Regions from separate parts of the Wansuia hejianensis genome, predicted to be linked through region 1. Evidence: riboswitches for the same ligand, from Rfam matches in the RefSeq annotation. Region 1 holds a riboswitch; the other holds the start of a gene.
The links. A riboswitch is a leader RNA that binds a small molecule or an ion and turns the genes downstream of it on or off. The one in region 1 is predicted to bind ZMP and ZTP.
Positions count from the first base shown of each region.

Region 1 (9,222 bases):
TTTCCGATCAGCTTGCCGATGATCGTAGGGATTTCGTCTACGCCGTAGACAGTAAAAGCCCCGAATGCCTCAGCCTCTACTGAAAGATCCATATAAGCGGTTGAAGCGAGCATATCATAGTGGTCGGCAATCATCTTCATGCCGATAGCCTGGTGAGCGCTGCTGCATACCAGCTCCTTGACAGTGACGTAGAGATACTGTACGCAGGGATAGGAAAGAAGAGGAAACGGTTTTTTAGGTCCATAGATCACGCGTTCCATCCAATTATACATGTTCATAGTTTTTGCCTCCTTGATTTATAAATTAATAAAATTATATACAATGTGTAGAGAAATATCATTGCAAGTATTGATGAAAAATGGTAAAAAAAAAAGAAAAACATTACACAGGCACAATTAATAAACAGAGATGAAACTCTGTATAACCCTTGAAATATGGCGTTTTTCTATAGGTATCTTTCTGTAAATTAGAATAACATCGTTAAAGAGGACAGTCAATCATATTTTATAAAATCATGAAAATGGCTGATAAAAGAAAGATAGACACTACAATGTGTAGTGTCTAATGATTTGCTCAATACTTTTAAGGGCTTCCACGGGATCGATTTTATCAAGCGTCCTGCCAGTGATAAAATCGGCACGAAACGCGAAATAGAAGGAAAGCGCCGCAGCAAAACAGTAGCTGGCCGGATGGATACCGCGAAATGGGTGGAAGGCAGTTCTTTCTGACCGGACTTTAGCTGGCGAATGCCCAGAAGCGACTTCTCGTTCCCTGAGGGGCCAGGCGCTGTCGGGAATACCGGAGGCTGAAGTGATCTGGAGTAGCAGTAGATCCAGGATTTGCGAGAGAACCGATTGGAAGGTTTATAGAATTCTTGATACCCTACAATGGGAAAAAAACAGTAAAATTTCATGTTCTTACAGGAAAAAAGAGCTGCCGCAAAATGCTTTTGCGGCAGCCTCATTTATTCGATGTGATTCATATTATTCCGGTATTATGATTCGCGTTTCACGATTGCAGAGCAGCCCATTCCGCCGCCTACGCAGAGCGTAGCCAGGCCGGTCTTGGCGTCGCGCTTTTCCATTTCATAGAGCAGGGTTACCAGAATCCGGCAGCCGGAGGCTCCTACCGGGTGCCCCAATGCGATAGCGCCGCCGTTCACGTTGACCTTCTCCATATCGAATTCCAGATCGTGGGCAACGGCCAGAGACTGTGCGGCAAATGCTTCGTTAGCTTCTACCAGATCCATGTCTTTAATCGTCAGGCCGGTTCTGGCGAAGAGCTTTTTAGTGGAAACGATAGGTCCGACTCCCATGATGGAGGGGTCAACGCCGCCCAGAGTCCCGTCTACCCAGGTCGCCATAGGTTTCACGCCGAGCGCCAGGGCTTTTTCTTCGCTCATAACCACTACGGCGGCAGCACCGTCATTGATAGAAGAAGCATTGCCGGCGGTCACAAGCCCGCCGTCCTTCTTAAAGGCCGGTCTTAGTTTTGCCAGGCCCTCAGCCGTTACGCCTTGGCGGGGGCCTTCGTCGGTATCAAAAAGAACGGTTTCCTTTTTCTTCTTAATCTCTACGGGGACAATCTCATCTTTAAACCTGCCGGAAGCTATGGCGGCGCATGCTTTCTGCTGGCTGGAAGCGGCGAACGCATCCAGCTGCCCGCGGGTCAGGTGCCATTGTTCAGCCACGTTCTCAGCGGTAATTCCCATGTGGTATCCGTGGAAAGCGTCGGTCAGGGCATCGGTGATCATAGTGTCATAAATCTGGTTATTGCCCATACGGTAACCAAATCTGGCGTTTTTCAGAGCATAGGGAGCCATGGACATATTCTCCACACCGCCTGCCACTATGATGTCTGCTTCGCCCTCGCGGATCATTCTTGCAGCCGTATTCACACAGTCCAGTCCAGAGCCGCACAGTACATTGATTGTAATGGCCGGTGATTCCACTGGAATTCCGGCGTTGACAGCCGCCTGCCGCGCGGGATTCTGTCCGGTCCCCGCCTGAATCACGCAGCCCATATACACCATATCCACCTGTTCCGGCGACAGACCCGCTCTCTTCAAAGCCTCTTTGATAACGATAGTCCCAAGCTCCGGCGCCGGAGTCGTGCTCAGCGCTCCGCCCATAACACCGATAGCAGTCCGGCAGGCTCCTGCCAAAACAATCTTTTTAGCCATGTAAAATTCCTCCTTTAATTTGTGTATTTACATATTGTCAGAAGACGAAATACCTCAGAGTTCCGCGGTAACTTTGTCTATAAATTATCATACCAGATTGTTAATATAAAAACAAGGGAATTTCAGATTTGCTTCCAATTGGTCGGTTATCCACACTCCTCGCCAAAAACCTATAATTTTTTTTGGCGGTTTACAATATAGATTCCAACGCATACCAGCACCAGCGATATAAGTCCATAAATGCTGAATGCCTGGTTCTTTTCGTTTAGCAGTACGGCGGACAGGAGAACTCCGATGACTGGATTCATGAAGCCGAATATGGAAATCCGGCTGACTGGATTATGTTTCAGGAGAATTCCCCACAGGCTGTATGCGACAGCGGAAATGAGCGCCATATAGATCAGCAGCAGGACAGAAGCCGGGGTGAATGCTGTCAGCCTGCCTCCCATGAAGGCTCCGCACAGGGACAGGATGAGTCCGCCCAGCAGGAACTGGCAGCCGCTTAACACGACAGGATTTTCGTGTTGGGAGTATTTCTTAATCAGTGCGGATGAAAAAGCGTAGGAGATGGTGGAGAGCAATATGAAGCCTTCTCCGTTCAGGCTCAGATTGAGATCCATAGAGCCTCCGGCCAGGTTGATGACGACAACTCCGGCGAAGCCGATGAGACAGCCGAGTACCTTACGGACAGTCAGAGTCTCATACCGGAAGATGAGGCTGGCAATCAGAATGGCGAAGAAGGAGCTGGAGGCCTCTATAATAGAAGATTTCACGCCGGTGGTATGAGCCAGGCCGATATAAAAGAAGAAATACTGGATGACTGTCTGAACCATGGAAAGTACTGCGATAGGCTTCAGGGAATCCTTTCCGGGACGCAGGATTTTTCTGGATGCGATGCTTCCGATGAGCAGGGTCAGGATTCCGGCCAGGGTGAAACGGATGCCGGCAAAGAGAATCTGACTGGCTGTGTCCCCGGATGAGATCTGGAAAAGCCGGTATCCGATCTTTATACAGGGAAATGCACTTCCCCAGAGAAAACAGCAGATGAAGGTCAGCAGACAGACAACAGGTGCTTTCGTTAAGATTTTTTCTTTCATGACGAATATCCCCCTCAGATGAAAATGGAGACAAGGCAGCGGGGCTGCATTGTCTCCCATGGATTATAAACGTTTTTTTATTAAAAGACAACTAGAACAGGCCTGAAATCTTCCCGTTCTCATCCACGTCGATCCGCTCGGCAGCCGGCCTCTTAGGCAGCCCCGGCATGGTCATGATATCTCCTGTCAACGCTACAATGAACCCTGCTCCCGCTGATATCTTCAGGTTCCGCACCGTCACCTCGAAGTCTGTGGGCGCTCCCAGCTTCTTCTCGTCGTCTGTCAGGCTGTACTGGGTTTTGGCCACACAGATCGGGCAGCTGCCGTAGCCCAGGGCTTCCAGCTGGGCCGCCTGCTTCTTCGCGTTGGCTGTCAGCACCGCGCACTTCCCTCCGTATACCTTCTGTACAATCTGGTTCAGCTTGTCTTCGATGCTCCCCTCCAGTCCATAGGAGAAGCTGAAGCCGGAATTGTCCTCGTCACACAGGCGCACGACTTCTTCCGCCAGCTTCACGCCGCCTTCGCTTCCCTTGGCCCATACCTCCGACAGCGCTACGTTCACGCCCAGCTCCCGGCACTTGCTCTCCACCAGGTCCAGCTCTGCCTTCGTATCCGTCGGAAATGCATTGACCGCCACCACGCAGGGCAGATGGTACACGTTCCGGATGTTGCTCACGTGCTTCAGCAGGTTCGGGAGGCCCTTCTCCAGCGCTTCCAGGTTCTCATTGTTCAGGTCTGCCTTTGCCACGCCTCCGTTGTATTTCAGCGCGCGGACAGTTGCCACGATCACCACCGCATTGGGCTTCAGGCCCGCCATCCGGCACTTGATGTCCAGGAACTTCTCCGCGCCCAGATCCGCGCCGAAGCCGGCCTCTGTGATGCAGTAATCCCCCAGCTTCATCGCCATCCTGGTCGCCGTGACAGAATTGCAGCCGTGGGCGATGTTGGCGAAGGGGCCGCCGTGCACCACTGCCGGAACATGCTCCAGGGTCTGCACCAGGTTCGGCTTCAGGGCGTCCTTCAGAAGGGCGCACATCGCTCCTTCCGCATGCAGGTCTCCTGCCGTAACCGGCTGCTGCTCGGAGGGCTTGCCGTAGGTGTAACCGATCACCAGACGCGCCAGCCTCGCCTTCAGGTCCGTGATGTCGTTGGCCAGGCAGAGTACCGCCATGATCTCAGACGCAACGGTGATATCATAGCCGTCTTCCCTGGGAGTCCCGTTGGTGCGGCCGCCCAGCCCGTCAATCACATTCCGGAGCTGGCGGTCGTTCATGTCCACGCATCTTCTCCAGGTGATCTTCCGGGGATCGATGTTCAGCTCGTTGCCCTGGAAGATATGGTTGTCGATCATGGCCGCCAGCAGGTTGTTGGCAGCACCGATGGCGTGGAAATCACCGGTAAAATGCAGGTTGATGTCCTCCATGGGGACTACCTGGGCATAGCCGCCGCCGGCAGCGCCGCCCTTTACGCCAAAGACCGGTCCGAGGGAGGGCTCTCTGAGAGCCACCACCACATGTTTCCCGATCCGCTGAAGGGCGTCTGCCAGGCCGACCGTTGTAGTGGTCTTGCCCTCGCCTGCGGGCGTGGGGTTGATGGCGGTGACGAGAACCAGCTTGCCGTCCGGAGCGTCTGATTCTTTTAATAAGTTGTAATCAATTTTTGCTTTGTACCTTCCGTACTGTTCCAGGTATTTCTCATCGATACCTGCCTTTTCCGCGATCTTGACGATCGGCTCCATCGTGCATTCCTGCGCGATTTCAATGTCTGATTTGTAAGTCATAATTTCAATCTCCTTTCTGCTGTCCACAGCAGGGGCCGGGGTTCCAGGCGCTTCTGCCTACGTCTGTTTGCTGGTTGCAGTGAGCGGAAAAACACGACAACAGTTATACAAAAAGGGCAGCATTTGTGCTAATACAAATGCTGCCCAGACGGTCGGCTAAACGCGGGTTCTGATTCCCTGTGGTTCTCATCCACATATCCGTCAGTACACAGAACACCCTATTTAATTGATGAATTAAGTATAGCACCAGATAATAAAAAATGCAATCAGATTTTTATAAAAAAGAGAGTTTGCGGGCGGCGGACAAGAATTTAAAAAAATAACGGAAGAAGGCTTTTCAGAATCAGAATAAGCCGCTATACTGTTAAGTGATGGCAGTGGGGAGAATAACGGGCGGCAGTCAGCGGTTGCCCATCAAAGGAAAATAGATGATGAATTATAGAATAGGAAGAAACACGAAATGCCTGATTGCAGCTGCCTGTGTTCTGAGCCTGGTGTTGGGAGGCTGTGGCGGCGGTCAGGAGGAATGGAAGATTGCGGTGATTACAGATGGCGCCGGCGTTGAAGAGACAGGAATCTATCAGGCAGTCTGGCAGGGGGTGGAGCAGTTTGCTGGAGAATCCTCAGACTCCGCAGAAGCTTACGTCCCGGGTGGAAAGGATCTGGCGTCTTATGAGAAGACCATGGCGGATGCAGTTACTGACGGAGCTAATGTAATTGTGTGTACGGGTGAGGCTTTTGAACATGCTGTTTATGACATGCAGCGGATGGAAAGGGACGTGCGCTTTATACTGCTGAACGGGACTCCAAGAGAAGAAGACGGGCCTGAGAAAATAAGAGGGAACACCTCCAGCGTGATGCTGGCTAAAGAGCAGGCAGGCTTTCTGGCCGGTTATGCGGCGGTAAAGGAAGGATACGTAAGCCTAGGCTTTCTGGGAGGCGTGAAGAGTGAAGAAAATATCAGATATGGGTCTGGATATCTCCAGGGGATTGACCAGGCAGCGGAAGAGATGGGGCTCTCCCCAGAGCAGGTAACGGTACGTTTTCGTTTTTTGGATGGCAATTCCATCAGCCCTTCTCTGATGCAGACTGTGAAAGAGTGGTATCAGCAGGGCTGCCAGGTGGTTTACGCCTGTGACAGCGGACCGGAGCTGCTGGCCCGGGAGAGCGCAGAAGCATATGGCGGCAAGGTGATTGATACCAGAATGGATGAAAGCCCTCAGTCCGCCAGTGTTTTAACGTCTGCAGGAATGGATTACCGGCAGGCGGCCTACCATTCGCTGAAGCTGCTGGAAGAGGGAAAGCTTCCGGGCGGTGAGAAGACAGTCCTGGACGCTTCCTATGGCGGCGTAGGGCTTAGGATAGCCGGTTCCGGTTTTTCGGCGTTTACTAAGGAACAGTATAACACGGTAATACAGAAGCTGGCCAGCGGTGAAATTAAGGTATCAAAACAGGATGTAACGCAAAATCTTAACAAATTTGAAATAAATCACAGTACAGTCAATATAGAAAGTTAGCAAGCTGAGGAAAGAGAAGAAAATCAGATGTTGTCGAATGCTGTTTTTCCTTGTAGAATGGGCAGGTTTTAGGGTTCATGATTTGTTTACAATTAAATAACAATTAACACTTGCATCAAAGTGCGAATTATGTTAATATGTAGAAAGATTGAAAAAAGTATTTCATAATTATTACAGATGATAGCATAAATGAGACAAATGATTTAGGAGAATGATTCATGAAGAAGAAGAAAGTTCTTGTACTGGGATTGGCCATAATGCTTGGCAGTGCACAGATGCTTACCGTTAGTGCAGATACCATAGAAGAAGTCCAGCAGCAGCAGCAGCAGACCGAAGGACAGCTGAGTCAGATTGAGGATTCTATCAATGATCTGGAAGATCAGAAAGAACAGATAACCGGTGAAATCGACAGCCTGGACGGGCAGCTGATCACAACGATCGCTTCTATTAATTCTCTGACTGATCAGATCAGTGATAAGGAAGTTCAGCTGGAGCAGACTGCAGCGGATCTGGAAGAAGCAGAAGCGGACAAACAAGAACAATACGAAGCAATGAAGAAGAGAATTCAGTATCTGTACGAGAAGGGCGGGAATGCCGGATGGGCGACAATCCTTCTGGAAGAGAAAGATATCACAGAGTTGCTGAATCAGGCGGAATATACGCAGAAGATGTATGAATACGACAGGAATTGCCTGGAGAACTATGCAGCGGTGGTCACTCAGGTCAGCGATCTCCAGTCTCAGCTGGAAGGTGAGAAATCAGAGCTTGAGACCATGAAATCTGAGCAGGAAGGCCAGCAGGCATATCTGGAGCAGATGCTGGAGGAAAAGAGAGCAACTTCCGCAGATTACGATGCGCAGCTGGCAGATGCCAATGCGAAGGCGGCAGAATATCAGCAGTTGATTGAGCAACAGAATGCTGAGATCCAGAAGCTGATTGAGGAACAGGAACGCCAGCGTAAGGCGGCAGAGGAAGCAGCGAGACAGCAGGCGGAGGCAGAAGAAGCAGCGAGACAGCAGGCTGCTCAGCAGAATAACCAGAATAATCAGTCGAATAACACCACGCCGAGCAATAATGGCGGCGGAAGCAACGGCGGCAGCAGTAATGACGGCGGCGGAAGCAATGGTGGTGGAAGCAGTAATGATGATACATATGTTCCGGATAACGGCGGAAGCAGCGGCGGATCTTCCTCCAATACAGGAAGCGCGACGGGACAAGCTATTGTAGACTATGCTCTGCAATTTGTAGGTAATCCATATGTCTGGGGCGGCAACAGCCTTACGAACGGAACTGACTGTTCAGGATTTGTTCATCTGGTATATGCGCATTTCGGGTACAGTGTATCCAGACAGTCGGCAGCTCTTCGCAGCGACGGATATGGAGTATCCTATGCGGAAGCACAGCCGGGAGACATCATCTGCTACGACGGACATGTGGCGATTTACATGGGCGGCGGCGCGATTGTACACGCAAGTGATGAGAAATCTGGAATTAAAGTCAGCTACAATGCAGCATACAGACCCATTCTTGCTGTGAGACGGATCGTATAACAGAAGAGTAACAGGACAGGCCTTGCACTATGCAAATAGTGTAAGGCCATTTTTTATATCATAGGAAAATGTGTCCTATGGCCGCTGGGGCGACCGCGCTCCGGCGCGAGAGTCCGGCTTGCCGGACTCTTTGTACTTGGATCGAAAGGATTCCGCTTCGTTTTGGCTGACTCTGCCGAACAAAATACAATAGATTGTCACCTATATTTATAAATATGGTTGACAATCTATAGGCTAGTAACTATAATGGCATCAGGATGCTTCTAAAGGAGATATTATGAAAAAACTGGCAGAGGAAATTATAAGAGGAAGAAGGCTTTCACAGCAGGATGATCTTTCTGTATTTGAATATGCTAAGTTGGGGGAGTTGGCGGAAGGTGCGGACAGAATAAGGGAATCCCTTTGTGGAAGAAATGTGGATTTGTGTACCATTATCAATGGCAGATCCGGCCGGTGCAGCGAGGACTGCAGGTTTTGCGCCCAGTCGGCGTTTCATCAAACAGGCTGTGAGAAATACGAGATGCTGGATGAGGAGACGATTCTGCGTGACTGTAAGGCCCGGGAGGCGGCGGGGGTCCAGGCATATTCCATTGTGACGGCCGGGAGATCCGTGGAAGGGGAGGAGCTGGAACGTCTGGTGAGGATATATAAACGGCTGCGCAGGGAATGCAAGATACGGCTCTGCGCCTCTCATGGGTTGTTGGGAGCGGAGGCTCTCAGACGGCTGAAGGGTGCCGGGGTGGAGAGATATCATGCGAATATCGAGACTTCGGAACGGAATTTCCCCAGTATCTGTACGACACATTCTTACAGGGATAAGCTGCGGGTGATTCAGATGGCCCGTGAGGCGGGGCTGGAGGTGTGCTCCGGGGGAATTATAGGCTTGGGTGAGTTATGGCAGGACCGTGTGGATATGGCAGCTGCTCTGGCGGGGCAGGGGGTCTCTTCCATTCCCATTAATGTTCTGATGCCGATTAAGGGGACGCCGCTGGGCAGCCAGGTTCCGTTGGAAGAGGATGAGATTATACGGACTGTGGCGATGTTCCGGTATCTGAACCCAGCCGCTTACATACGAATAGCAGCCGGCCGGGCATAT
Region 1 is NZ_CP060635.1:3,323,557-3,332,778, forward strand. It holds gene H9Q79_RS15235 (uroporphyrinogen decarboxylase family protein) at 1-278, opposite strand, end outside; gene H9Q79_RS15240 (acetyl-CoA C-acetyltransferase) at 995-2,182, opposite strand; gene H9Q79_RS15245 (DMT family transporter) at 2,353-3,279, opposite strand; gene H9Q79_RS15250 (formate--tetrahydrofolate ligase) at 3,371-5,059, opposite strand; ZMP/ZTP riboswitch at 5,195-5,279, opposite strand; gene H9Q79_RS15255 (BMP family lipoprotein) at 5,488-6,576, shown strand; gene H9Q79_RS15260 (C40 family peptidase) at 6,795-8,126, shown strand; gene bioB (biotin synthase BioB) at 8,404-9,222, shown strand, end outside.

Region 2 (9,222 bases), 320 kb from region 1:
CCCCTGCCCCTTCAGCACGGAAAATGCCTCCTCCGCCACCGTCCGGGTAATCGTCTTTGCCGTTAAATAGAAGATTTTCTCGCCATATCCCTCGCCCAGGGCGCGAACCGCCGGGAACACAGCTGACATGGTCTTGCCGATTCCCGTGGGAGCCTGGACAAACAACTGCTTCTTCCGCAAAATCGTCCGGTACACATCGGCAACCAGACCCTTCTGACCCTGCCGGTAGTCGAAGGGAAACTCCAGGCCTTCCATGGAGGCATCCCGCTTCCGCTCCCAGCACACTTGAAAGTCCGCCCACTTGTAATAAGAATCTAAAAGGCTGGAAAACCACAGGTCCAGTTCCTCCATCCGGAAATCCTGGACGAATTTACGAACCTCCTCCGTATCCATGTTACAATAGGTCATCTGTACGCGGATCTGCTCCAGCTTTTGCTGCAGTCCGTAGACATATGCATAACACTTCGCCTGAGCCAGGTGAACAGGCACCGGCTCCTCTAACTGCTCCAGATTCTGGTAAACCCCTTTGATCTCATCAATCACAGTCCCCTTCTGGTCAGTAAAAATACCGTCGGCACGCCCCTCCACGATCAGGATAAAATTCTCATATTCTTTTTCAAAGCGCAAAGGTACCTCCGCCTGATAACCGCCCCCCATGCGCTTCTGAAGCTTCCTGTGTATCCTGCTCCCCTGCTGCATGGCCTCCTTGTCAGCCCAGCCTCCTCCCCTGTTATCCAGATCGCCGCTGCGCAGCAGAAATTCCACCAGAGAACGGACAGAAATCCTTTCTCTCTTTTTTTCTCCTTTCCTGTCCGCCACCTCCGGCTCACCTCCAATCGGCTGATTGATTGCTCCCCCGGCCGGTCCCGCCCGAGAAGCCCATCCCTATTAACAGAAAAAGCTGCTGCAGATCACTCTGCAGCAGCATCACAAAATCACATCACATACCTGTCTGTCCCCGTTCAGGCTTCCATCGCGGAAAACCGCTTTAAGGTACGGTTAAAATCCGGATTGGTGCCATAACACTGAACAGTCAGCGCCTGGCTCAGGTCCATGCTGAGTATGCCGAGAATGGACTTGGCGTCGATGATTACACGGTTATAAAAAATATCAATGTCGAAATCACATCTAGAAGCGGCGTCAACAAACTCTTCAACTTCTTCTGCATCATGAAACCTGACTTTCATTTTCGTCTCAGACATATCAATCATCCTTTCCAAATACTTCTATAAAAGCTGTGAACAATTGTCCTCTTTTCATTTTTCTTTTACGGTAGTATCTCACTTTTTGGCAGGAATTGTCAATCGACGAATCGACGAAAATATTGTGAAATCGTTCTCATATTTGTGCAAACCGCTGTAAAATCAGCAGAAAATTTTTGTAAAATCCTATTTTTTCAGGGACGCTGCAGCGTTCTCCAGATATTCATTTAAGACTTCCGCAAACCGTCCTTCGTCGGCTGCTTTTGCATATTCGGTCTGGATCGGCATCTTGCCCAGAACCTCCAGATCCATAGATGCCGCTATTTCATCGATGTGGCTCTCACCGAACACATAGATCCTCTTGCCGCAGTCCGGGCATTCCACATAGCTGTAATTTTCCACAATCCCCAGCACTGGAACCTTCATCATCTGGGCCATCTTGTAAGCCTTCGTCACAATCATCTTCACAAGATCCTGAGGTGAAGTCACAATCACGACACCCTCCACCGGCAGTGACTGGAACACCGTCAGCGGAACGTCGCCTGTTCCCGGAGGCATGTCCACAAACAGATAATCCAGCTCGCCCCAGACCACATCTGTCCAGAACTGCTTCACCATATTGGCAATGATCGGGCCTCGCCAGATTACAGGCTCTTCCTCACCCGGCAGCAGCAGATTGATGGACATCACCTTAATGCCGTTGGCCGTCAGCGGCGGATAAATCCCATTGTCATCCACCTGGGCAGGGCCCTGCAGCCCAAACATACGGGGAATTGACGGACCGGTAATATCGGCATCCAGAATCCCAACCCTGTAGCCCTTCGCCGCCATGGCATTGGCCAGGGACGCGGTTACCAGAGATTTCCCCACGCCTCCCTTGCCGCTCACCACGCCGATCACATGGCCGATGCTGGAATAGCTGTTCAGCTCCGCCCGGAAATTCGGCTTTTCTCTGCTGGGACAGCCCTCACAGCTCTCCTTTGTACACGTTTCATTGCTGCATTCCTTTTCCATTTCAAATGTCTCCCTTGATATTATCTCTTATTTAATAAACTGATCGATTGCTTTGTTCAATTCGTCCAGCGCTTCCGTATCGCCGCTCTCCACCGCATCCACTATGCAGTGGGCGATATGGTCATGCAGGATCACCTTACCGGTGTTATTAATGGCTGCCTTCACCGCTGACAGCTGGATCAACACCTCGCTGCAGTCACGCCCGCTCTCCACCATGCGCTTAATGGATTCCAGATGGCCGATTGCGCGGGAAATCCGGTTTAATACCGCCTTTGTATTCTGATGCGTATGCGCGTGGGTGTGCTCATGGGTATGTTCCACCACCGTACCGTCTTCCAGCACATGGGTGTGTTTCTCCGTTGATAAATGCTCCATTGTATTCCGCATCCTTTCTATTCAGAAAAAGTATACCGCTGGTGGATTCCCGAAGTTATGATATCGAATACCATCGTACCGTCCGGGCGCACCGTTTTCTCATAAGTCATTTCTTTATCCTTAAATTTATCCCGGATATAAGTTTCCGGATCATCGGTTTCAATTTCTTCTATAAACACATCCCGCATCTGATTGTTCGGGCACTGATTAAAGATCTCCCAAACTGCTTCGTATGTTTTCATAATCCTGCCCTCCTCTGAAAATTCTTCCATTCAGATAACGCTATTATACCCCATTTTCCATAAAACTCAAGCAAATCTTCCATTCGCTCTTCAGTTTTTCCAGATTCCAAGCTGCATTCGCCGGACTGGTGGACGGGAGCTTCACCGCCTCGCGCCCAGTCAAAGGATAGAGATATTTCCTATATAACTGATAAGAGGTGCCACCGTTGCAAAAAATACAACGAATTGGAGCCGCCTCCAATATTCTGCCGATCTCGTTGGGCACGACCTCACGAATGCTGCTGTCGCTGGAACCCGTAATCACACAGGAGGCGATTACATCCCAGACGGCGATGTGGCGTTGCAGAAGAAACGCCTTTTTCTCTTCTGTCGTTACCGGCACCTCTGAATCAGTGATACCGGCCAGCACTTTCCAGAAACGGTTCTGGGGATGGCCGTAGAAAAAACCGGCTTCTCTGGATTTTACCGATGGAAAGCTGCCCAAGATCAGTATTCTGGAAGCACTGTCGAACACCGGCTCTATGGTATGTACCTGATTCTCAGGATGGTTCTTCTTCATCAAATTCGACAATCGTATAATACCCCCTGCTGGTCTGATTGATTTCCCTGACAATTCCCTTCGTGGACTTCAGCCGTTCATAGGCCTGGTAATTCCTGCTCATGGCGATGGCCGGCACGATCGTATAATAATAAGAAGTCGGAAGAGCACTTTCCGTCACTGTAATTTCCTGCCCCGCCTCTAAGAGCCCGTGACGCTCCATTTTAAATTCCATGGTCCGCACAGGATCACATCCTTTCTTTTAAATCTTTGTCTTTCAGTATAGCACAAAATATATATTTTCGGAACAAAAAAGGCGGTAATCCGCCAATTATGTAATGCTAGAGACAATTTCAGAATAGCCGGAAAAACCCTCCCGCCAGGCCCGGCTGTCTACGCCAGGGCCTGACGGGAGGGTTTTTCGTGCAGATTTCCACCCACTTCCACCTCACCGCAAACTGAATTATTTACCAGGCTGTCCATCCTCCGTCTACTACCACATTCGCACCAGTAGTAAAAGAAGCCGCATCCGAGGCCAGATAGACAAATGCTCCGGCGATCTCCTCCGGACGGCCTACGCGTCCAAGCATGGTTTTCTTAGACATTTCTTTCATGAAATCTTCCGGCGGATTTTTCCTCGCATCCGGGAACGGCCCAGGTGTCACGCAATTAGTCCGGATTCCATAAGATGCCAGATGAGCGGCGCAATAGCGGGTAAACTGTGCTACTGCTGCTTTTGCCGCGCCGTAATTCGGCGGATTATTCTGTCCGCTGTCCCCGTAGATCCTGTAATCTGGTGATACCAGGCCATACATGGAACAGGTATTTACAATCGCGCTGTTTTCGTTCTTTTTCAGATAGGGGATCGCTGCCTGGGTCGCACGGAACACATAGCCAATGCAGCCGTCAAACATGCTGTTCCAATCCTCATAGCTCATTGTCTCTAAATTTCCGGCTCTTCCATAGCAGGCAATATTCAACAGCGTATTGAACCCGCCAAATTCTGAAATACAGGTGTCATATGCCGCCTTGATTTCATCAGTGCTTTCCAGATTACACTGAAAGCAAACACAATTGGGATTCTCCCTCAGATCCTGAATGTAAGGTTCGCTCCATTCCGGGAATACGTCCGCTACAACTACCTTTGCCCCCTCGTTCAGAAACGCCCGTGTTATAGCGCTTCCCAGATACCCTGCGCCGCCGAAAATGACGACTTTTTTCTGCTTCATTTCAAAAATACTTCCCATTTCCTGCCTCCTCTGTTTTGTGGGTGAACATCCTCATACAGATCACTCATCGTACCTACATGTTACTCTATTGCGCCCGCGGAAACAATAATTAGAACAGACGGATATGCCTTTTTTTTGTCCCTTTTGGACTATCCAGCAATCCCCTTTTTGACAATTAGCAGAAAGAGCGCTATACTTTAAAAAAAGCGGATTAAGGAGGAGCTTGATTTATGGAACGTGTTGAACTGGATATCCGATATGAAAATTCACATTTTACAATTCTATGTAAAAATTCCCCTACAGACGCCCCCGCTTCTTATGTGCAATATCTGCATACCCACCGGCTGAGTGAGCTTCACGGCATTATTTCCGGACAGGGAATTCTACATACAAATAACGGGCAGCATTTGTTAAAGCCTGGCGACTGTCTGCTCATAGGCCCATTTGTTCCCCATTATTTCAGCCTGGACCCGGGAAGCACGCTGGTGCGTCTGGAAGCGTATATCCGAGCAGACGGCAGCGATCCGGCAGATCTGTACTCATCGATCATCAACCGGTCGGATGTGCGCATCTGGTCCCTGGATGATGCCGCCTTTTCCTATTTCCGCCAGGCAGTCGAAGAGCTGTCTGCATGCCGGGCCGGATATCTGGAAGCAGCTTCCGCCTACCTGACTCTGCTTCTTACAGAGCTGCTGCGGCAGAATAATTCCTACCTCTCCTCATCGGACCAGAAGGAAAGCAAATCCACGCTGGAATTCCAGATTGCAGCACAGATCGATGTGTTCTTCTCAGAAAATTACAATCAGCCGGTGACGATTGATGACCTTTCAGAATATCTAAATGTCAGTTCCAGACAAGCCCAGAGGCTGGTATACCGATACTGCGGCACCACCTTCCGCCAGAAAATCATTTTTATCCGCATGGAATTTGCCAAACGGTATCTGGAAGAGACAAAGCTTCCCATCGCACAGATTTCAGAGCTTATCGGGTATGAATATCCCAGCAGCTTCTGCAAAGCCTTTTACAAACAGCTGGGCCTGACCCCGGACAGTTACCGCAGACAGGTTCACGAGAGTATAAACGCATAATCAAGAGGCTGCTGCAAAATATATCCTTCCTGCAAGAACTACACTTGCAGGAATTCATATTTTGCGGCAGCCTCTTTTCAATCATCCGGCTTCCCGGTAAGAATCAGTGATGGAACAGACGGATTCCTGTGAAGGCCATTGCCATTCCATATTTATTGCAGCATTCGATCACTGCATCATCACGCACGGAACCTCCTGGCTCTGCTACGTACTGCACACCGCTCTTATGCGCTCTTTCGATATTGTCGGAGAAGGGGAAGAAGGCGTCTGAACCAAGTGTCACGCCTGTCATCTGATCCAGCCAGGCACGTTTTTCCTCTCTCGTGAAAACCTCTGGCTTCTCCTTGAAGATCTTCTGCCATGCGCCGTCAGCCAGAACATCCATGTACTCCTCGCCGATATAAACATCAATCGCGTTATCCCTGTCCGCACGGCGGATGCCGTCTACGAAGGGCAGGTTCAGCACCTTCGGGCACTGGCGCAGCCACCAGTTGTCGGCCTTCTGCCCGGCAAGGCGGGTACAGTGAACCCTTGACTGCTGTCCGGCGCCAACGCCGATCGCCTGTCCATCTTTGACAAAGCAGACAGAATTAGACTGAGTATATTTCAGGGTAATCAGGGAGATCTTCAGATCTCTCAGCGCTTCCGCAGGAATGTCTTTCTTCTCTGTCACTACATTGGACAGGAACGCATCATCAATCACCAGTTCCTGCCTGCCCTGCTCAAAGGTAACGCCAAACACTTCTTTGTGTTCCAGAGGCGCGGGCACATAATTCTCATCGATCTGGATTACACAATAATTGCCGTTTTTCTTGCTTTTGAGAATCTCTAATGCTTCATCGGTATATCCAGGCGCGATCACTCCGTCCGAAACCTCTCTTTTAATCAGAGAAGCCGTGTCTTTATCACATATATCTGACAGAGAAACAAAATCACCAAAGGAAGACATCCTGTCAGCGCCTCTTGCTCTCGCATAGGCACATGCCAGCGGTGAAAGCTCGCCCATATCATCCACCCAGTAAATCTTCTTCAGAACATCGCTCATGGGAAGGCCTACGGCGGCTCCTGCAGGAGACACATGCTTAAAGGAGGTCGCCGCCGGAAGTCCTGTGGCTTTCTCCAATTCACGCACCAGCTGCCAGCCGTTGAACGCATCCAGAAAATTGATATATCCGGGCCGTCCGGAGAGCACCTGAATGGGCAAGTCGCCGCCGTCCGCCACATAGATCCGGGACGGCTTCTGGTTGGGGTTACATCCATATTTTAATTCCAGTTCCTTCATGAAAATTCCTCCTCAGCAATTTTTATTAACAATTTTAGTCTCATATTTACCGGTTGCAATATCGATATAGCGGACGAATAGGGATACTTTGTTGTCCTCATTCAGGCTGTCCCACAGCATATCTGTAAAAGCGCCGATCTCATCAGGAATGGCCACCAGCTTCGGCTCGCCCTCAAAGCTCGGCAGCGGGTTACCGTCATGCATATAGGTATGGATAAAATGCCCTTCCCCGGCCACACACTCATTATATGCAAAAGTAAAGCGGTTGCACTGTGCCGGATTACCGTTGTTGCTCTTCAGAATCGAAAGGGCATAGCTGAAGGTTCCGTTCTCCACATGCAAAATGCCGGAAATCCTCGGCGTATAATTGGGAGCGTCAGGCTCAAATTCACGGATGCGCAGAGACTGTTCAAAGGTCAGCTGTTTGTCCATTCCCTCATAAATCGTATCCGTCTGATCCCCATTCGTCACAATTGTCTTATTGCCCAAAACGCGCACCGGCGCATAAATGATCAGGCTCGGGTCTGTCAGCTTCGAGGGGTCAAATGCCTGCGTGCGGATGCCCTCGCCATCTTCCACAAACACACGGTTTCTGCTGTTTTCACTTCTGCCCATGATAAAATAAGCAGTTACGGCTGATTTCCCATCCCCGGACCGTCCGATCACGATACCTCTTCCGGGATAAGAATTACTCTTCAGATCCTGTTCCAGTGATAACATTTCCATGAACTCTTCTCCTTTTCTCACTTGTTAACGGGTTTAAAAAAAGACCATACACACTCCAAGCAGATATGCCCAGACGGTCGGCCTCAAATCATTATACTTCCTGTGGTCAATTCCACTTCCGTCAGTCGTATAATTCAATTTTACCTTAACATCTTCCTCCAAAAATGTCAACAAGATTTTCCTTTTATCTCATCGTCCTATCCGGACAAAAGCCGCCGATTTATGTCTGAAAAGCATATTGACTTCATCTTTGTATCCTGTATAGTGAGAGTAGGATATTATTCCGGAAAATATAAGAAAACGAGGTGTCACTATGTCCAATCAATTTCCACTCGGAGACAAAGAACTGAAAATCGGTATCCTCGGCATGTCTGAGGGCAACGCGCATCCCTTCTCCTGGAGCGCCATGTACAACAATTACAACAAAGAAGAAATGGACAAATGGACGAGGGAGCTGTATCCCACAATTCCTGCATATCTGGGCAAGCAGCCGTCTGAGACTCTGGCGATCCCGGGCGCTCACATCACTCACATCTGCTTTACAGGCTATGCCGACAGGAAGATGGCTGAGAACTGCGCGCGCGCTTCACTCATTCCCAATGTGGTGGATAAGCCGGAAGACATGATCGGCGAAGTCGATGCCGTTATCTGTGCCACCGATATCGGCGCTGAGCACATCGAGCGCTGCCGTCCTTTCCTGGAAGCAGGGCTGCCCATGTTCATCGATAAACCTCTGGTTGATAATGAAGAAGATCTGAAGACATTTGTAAAATGGCGTGATGAGGGAGCACATTTCATATCTTCCTCCTCCATGCGCTACAGCAAGGCTATGGAGCCCTTCTATGAGAACCACTACGAGTTCGGCAAGCTCCGCTACATCTGCAGCCCCATGGCCAAAAAATGGGAAACCTACGGAATTCACGCGGTTGAAGGCATGTTTAACCTGCTGGGACGGGGATTCGATTCCGTGCAGAACACCGGAACCTATGAGAGCACCATGGTCCATCTCCACCACGAGAGTGGCTGTTATGTGGACATTCCCATGGGAATCGGTATGGCCGGACTTGGAATCATGATTCTGGGTGAAGGCGGCTCCACCTTGGTCAAGGATGGCGACTCCTATTACGCATTCAAGAAACAGATGGACAACTTTGTGCACTATCTGCGCACCGGGGAAGAACCTTGCCCGTTCGAGGATACAATCGAGATGATGAAGATTATCATCGCCGGAATCCGCAGCCGTGAAGAAGGCGGAAGAAAAGTAATGCTTTCTGAAATCAAAGAACGGTAAACCTCAGACCCCGGACGAAAATCAGGAGATAAATTATGAATATTCTTGACAAATTTTCACTGGCCGGTAAGCACGCTCTTGTGACTTATCCGGAATATACTTACGGCACAGAGATCGCTGCCGGACTGGCCGCTGCAGGCGCAGCCGTCTATCTGGCAGGCCCGGATCAGGAAGCCCTTGACCAGGCGGCGGCAGACATGCAGGCTGCAGGCGTTTCCGCTGCCGGCACCTTTAT
Region 2 is NZ_CP060635.1:3,640,038-3,649,259, reverse strand. It holds gene H9Q79_RS16735 (ATP-dependent DNA helicase) at 1-819, opposite strand, end outside; gene H9Q79_RS16730 (HPr family phosphocarrier protein) at 963-1,202, opposite strand; gene H9Q79_RS16725 (Mrp/NBP35 family ATP-binding protein) at 1,389-2,216, opposite strand; gene H9Q79_RS16720 (metal-sensing transcriptional repressor) at 2,244-2,591, opposite strand; gene H9Q79_RS16715 (hypothetical protein) at 2,609-2,833, opposite strand; gene H9Q79_RS16710 (DNA-deoxyinosine glycosylase) at 2,877-3,392, opposite strand; gene H9Q79_RS16705 (hypothetical protein) at 3,373-3,606, opposite strand; gene H9Q79_RS16700 (SDR family NAD(P)-dependent oxidoreductase) at 3,839-4,618, opposite strand; gene H9Q79_RS16695 (helix-turn-helix domain-containing protein) at 4,831-5,688, shown strand; gene H9Q79_RS16690 (phosphoribosylaminoimidazolecarboxamide formyltransferase) at 5,792-6,970, opposite strand; gene H9Q79_RS16685 (IMP cyclohydrolase) at 6,983-7,696, opposite strand; ZMP/ZTP riboswitch at 7,757-7,835, opposite strand; gene H9Q79_RS16680 (Gfo/Idh/MocA family protein) at 8,010-8,987, shown strand; gene H9Q79_RS16675 (SDR family NAD(P)-dependent oxidoreductase) at 9,023-9,222, shown strand, end outside.
Region 2: linked by a shared signal. The riboswitch ahead of H9Q79_RS16685 (IMP cyclohydrolase) and the one ahead of H9Q79_RS15250 (formate--tetrahydrofolate ligase) in region 1 are both predicted to bind ZMP and ZTP.